DNA from 2 places in the Bacillus cereus group sp. Bce041 genome. Region 1 is predicted to be linked to the other one. Evidence: riboswitches for the same ligand, from Rfam matches in the RefSeq annotation. Region 1 holds a riboswitch; the other holds the start of a gene.

Region 1 (2,419 bases):
TAAAGCGCGGTATTCTGCTTCATGATTGGACATTGTTCCAAGTGGTACTGATAATTGTACAGGTGGCTGAACGCCTTTAATAAACACTCCTGCACCAGAAGGACCAGGATTTCCTTTTGATGCACCATCAATATATACTTCAATCAAAATGAGAAACCTCCAAATTATAAGATGATCCCCTACTTAAATATTTTTTGAAGTAGGGGATAGAGTAGTTATCCGATTGTGATGCTGTAACGACATGTAAATGTTTCATTCGCTTGTAAAGATTGAATTCCCTTTTTGTCCTTGAAATCTTTTGCTGGATTTACTTCATCAGCGATGCCATACCAAGGTTCAATACATAAGAAAGGTGCGTTATCCCCTGGTGTCCATACGCCAACAAATGGGAATCCATCAAATTCTACTTTTACAAATTTATTATGTTTATGAGAACGAATCGAAATTTCATTCGTATTCATATGTTCAAAAATAAGTGCATCATTTTTGAATAAATCATATGTAAGTGGCAATTCAGTCGTATTTTCAGCGATTAATTGCTTTTTGTTTGAAAGATAAGGTCCTTCTAATACGCTTGTTTCTAAGCGTTCCGAACCATTAAACGATAAGTGATAATCTGTAAATGATTCACCGTCCAATAAAGGGAAGTTGAATCCAGGGTGTGCTCCAATTGAGAAGAACATCTCTTTTGAAGTAGGATTGTTTACTTCATATGTTACATGAACACTTTGTCCATCTAGCTCATAAGAAACGAGTAATTCGAATTCGTATGGGTATTTTTTTAATGTTTCTTCATTACTAGTAACGATATAAGTGATCTTTGTTTCGCTTTGTTCTTTCACAGAGAAAGTAAGATCACGGGCGAAACCGTGTTGTGTTAATGAATATGGTTTACCGTCTACGTAGTATGTATTATCTACTAATCGACCGACAATTGGGAACAAAATTGGTGCACGGCGTCCCCAATAAGTAGAATCACCTTGCCATAAATATTCTATGTTGTCTTCTTTTAAGCGAACGCTCTGTAATTCTGCACCTTTGTCAGAAATGGAAACGATCACTTTTTCATTTTGAATTGTTGCTGTCATGAAGTGAAACCTCCTAAATCTTTCATATGTTTTATTATACGTTGTCTAAAAGAAAAAAGGTAGTTCACGATAGGAATCTATTGACGAAAGAGGGGCTACCACGTAAAATATAATCTTGTTGCTTAAAAAACGAATAACGTGGTTCGAAACCATCCCACGTAAAAAAACTAAGGAGATTTTGTCATGAATATTAGAACATTAGTCGGTAATGGTATTTTAGCGGCATTATATATTGCTGTTTCTATGCTTATTCAGCCATTTGGCTTTACGAATGTACAATTTCGTATTTCAGAGATGTTTAATCATCTCGTTGTATTTAACAAGAAAGCAATTTACGGAATTGTATTAGGTGTATTTTTAACGAATCTCTTTTTCTCACCTATGATCGCTTACGATTTAGTATTTGGAGTAGGGCAATCTATTCTGGCGTTAGTTGCAACGATTATTTCTATGCGATTTATTAAAGGTGTTTGGGCTCGTATGATTTTTAATACAGTTATCTTTACAATTACAATGTTTATGATTGCAATTGAACTTCATCTTGCATTGGGTTTACCATTTATGTTGTCTTGGTTAACTTGTGCAATTGGTGAATTTGTTGTCATGGCGATCGGTATGCCTGTAATGTACTGGATTAATAAGCGAATACAATTTGAAAGATTTATGTAATAGATGAAAGAGCTATTCCTATAGGGATAGCTCTTTTTGTATGTAATCATATTGAATATAATGCTGTGACTCTAGATAAAATATAATAAAATAAAGTGAGGCTTCAATTAGCCGGATATATATAAGAAGTCTTACATAAGGGGAATGTAGTATGAAATATAAAATTCATTGGTTGTATAAAACGAAGCGTGGATTGCAGACGGAATTAACAACAGAGTATATGAACATAGAAGAAGTACTTCAATTTGCAGAGGATTTTGAGAAAACAGGAAGAGCTAAGGAACTTTTATTTTACGATGAAATGGACGCAGAATGGTCATTAAAAGAGATGAAAAAGTTAAGTAAGCAAGTAGAGGAAGAGCCCCAAGAAATACTCGTTTATTTTGATGGGGGGTATGATGTGCAAACGAAAGAAGCTGGCGTTGGTATATGTGTGTATTATAAAAAAGGAAATACAAACTACCGCATTCGCCGTAATGCATATATAGAAGGTATATATGATAATAATGAAGCGGAATATGCATCATTATTATACGGTATGAATATACTCGAGGAACTAGGGATTAAGTATGAAGCAGTTACACTTCGCGGAGACTCACAAGTGGTACTGCAGCAATTAGCCGGAGAATGGCCTTGTTATGATGAACATTTAAATCATTATT
Region 2 (2,419 bases), 240 kb from region 1:
ATCACCGCCTTTTGGCATAGCCTCAATGCAATTTTTTAAAATATTTAATAAACATTGATTTAGTTTTTGCTTTTCTCCAGCGATAAAAAAAGAAGTGCTTTGCTTTATATAATGAGTACGTACATTTGTTAAATTAGCAAGCGGTGTAATTAACGACAATGCATGTAGTAATTCTTCTTCTAACTGTAATGTTTGTTCTTTTTCAATGCTTGGTTTAGCAAAGGTTAAATAATCTGTAAGAACATGATTTGCTTGTTCGATGCCATTAATGGCAATGTCGATATATAATTTTCGTTCCTGCTCAGTGCATGTATCTGATTGTAACAGTTGTAAAAAACCTTTCGTTGAAGTTAATGGATTGCGAATTTCATGAGAGATAGACGCTGCCATTTCACCAATTAAATGAAACTTTTCAGCATTTATAAGTTCGTTTTGGAGACGAACTTGAGTTTGTAATATGTGTAGTAAATATAAAATTAGAATCGTACCAAGCATTGAACATAATTCATACACAATAATATGCGGTATATAATCAGTCTTATTTGTAACCTTTGAAAGGAAGAAGGGTATCCAACTAAATCCGTATGTGAGACTGTAGATAATAGCAAGTGTTATTTTTATACGATTAGAAGTTCGATTGAAAAATTTATATGTTAATAATAGAACAATAAATAGAAGAACAGAACCGATAAGAGATGGGAAAACACCTATCCCACCTAATAATAAGCGATATATGTTTAATACAACTAAGATAGAACCACCAGCAATAGGCCCTCCCGTTAATGTACCGACAATTAATACAATATGGCGCATATCAAATTGAAAACCATTATTTGTTTTTGCTGCAAATGTAATACAGAGTACGGTAGCAAGGCAACAGAGTACAATGAATATAGCTGAATTTAATTTAGGAGAGCGTTTCCCTTTTTGATTCCAAAATAAATGATATACGAGCATTGTAATCAGGATGAATAATATATTTAAAAAGAGATAAATAATAAAGGGTTTCAGTGGGATGCCTCCTCTCTTCTTATATTAAATTAATCATACTATAAAATGAAAGAAATGAAATAATAAATAGCTGAAAAATCAGAAATTTTTACGCTAGTATACAATATGTTACAATAAGCTGTGTCAATGAAAGAAGAAATTCCGTGCACCGCGCGGGAGAGGTTCGCGAACTCCCTCTATAAAAAACTATGGAAACAACAATATCCTTAGGTATTGTTTTGTTTTTTTTATTGTGACAGTTCAAGAACGTTCTTTCTTCTTATTTATAGTAGAGAAGGAGAATGAGTGAAATGAAAAAAGAAAAAGCAGTTGTTGTTTTTAGTGGAGGACAAGATAGTACGACATGTTTATTTTGGGCAATAGAGCAGTTTGCAGAGGTAGAAGCTGTAACGTTTAATTACAATCAACGTCATAAGCTAGAAATTGATTGTGCAGCGGAAATTGCAAAAGAACTAGGAATAAAGCATACGGTACTAGATATGAGTCTATTAAATCAACTTGCTCCAAATGCTTTAACGAGAACGGATATGGAGATTACACATGAAGAAGGTGAATTGCCATCGACATTTGTAGATGGACGAAATTTACTCTTCTTATCATTTGCTGCTGTATTAGCAAAACAAGTTGGAGCACGTCATATTGTAACGGGTGTATGTGAAACTGATTTCAGTGGTTATCCAGACTGCCGTGACGTGTTTGTGAAATCGTTAAATGTTACTTTAAATTTATCTATGGATTACCCGTTTGTCATTCACACGCCACTTATGTGGATTGATAAGGCTGAAACATGGAAATTATCAGATGAACTTGGAGCATTTGAGTTTGTTCGAGAAAAAACATTAACATGTTATAACGGAATCATTGGTGATGGTTGCGGTGAATGTCCAGCATGTCAACTTCGTAAAGCAGGATTAGATACGTACCTACAAGAACGCGAAGGAGCGAACAACTAATGGATAACTTTTTTGGATTTCGCATCGTAGAGAATTTGCAAAAAATGGACAAGGATATTCAGCGTAAACAACTCAAATACCATAATAAAAGAGTAATGGTCAGCAAGGAATTTACATTTGATGCAGCACACCATTTACACTGTTATGAAGGGAAATGTAAAAACTTACATGGTCACACATATAAAGTTGTATTTGGAATTAGTGGATATGTAAATGAAATAGGTCTTGCAATTGACTTTGGAGATATAAAAGAAATTTGGAAGAATGAAATAGAAATTTATCTAGATCATCGTTATTTAAACGAAACGTTACCTGCAATGAATACGACTGCTGAAAATATGGTCGTTTGGATTTATGAAAAGATGGCAGAAGCACTAACAAAAGAGAATCGAGTGAACGAATATAAAGGAGCTCGCGTTGAATTTGTTCGTCTATTTGAGACGCCGACTAGTTAT

The links. Region 1 has a riboswitch for preQ1 ahead of ACUN13_RS07455 (QueT transporter family protein). Riboswitches for the same ligand answer to the same signal wherever they lie in the genome.
Region 2: linked by a shared signal. The riboswitch ahead of queC (7-cyano-7-deazaguanine synthase QueC) and the one ahead of ACUN13_RS07455 (QueT transporter family protein) in region 1 are both predicted to bind preQ1.

What each region holds. Positions count from the first base shown of each region.
Region 1 is NZ_JBQXON010000002.1:289,299-291,717, reverse strand. Features, by position in the region: gene ACUN13_RS07465 (reverse transcriptase-like protein) at 1-147, opposite strand, end outside; gene ACUN13_RS07460 (aldose 1-epimerase family protein) at 216-1,088, opposite strand; PreQ1 riboswitch class I at 1,221-1,265, shown strand; gene ACUN13_RS07455 (QueT transporter family protein) at 1,272-1,757, shown strand; gene ACUN13_RS07450 (ribonuclease H family protein) at 1,909-2,419, shown strand, end outside.
Region 2 is NZ_JBQXON010000002.1:528,367-530,785, reverse strand. Features, by position in the region: gene kinB (sporulation sensor histidine kinase KinB) at 1-957, opposite strand, end outside; PreQ1 riboswitch class I at 1,164-1,207, shown strand; gene queC (7-cyano-7-deazaguanine synthase QueC) at 1,302-1,964, shown strand; gene queD (6-carboxytetrahydropterin synthase QueD) at 1,964-2,419, shown strand, end outside.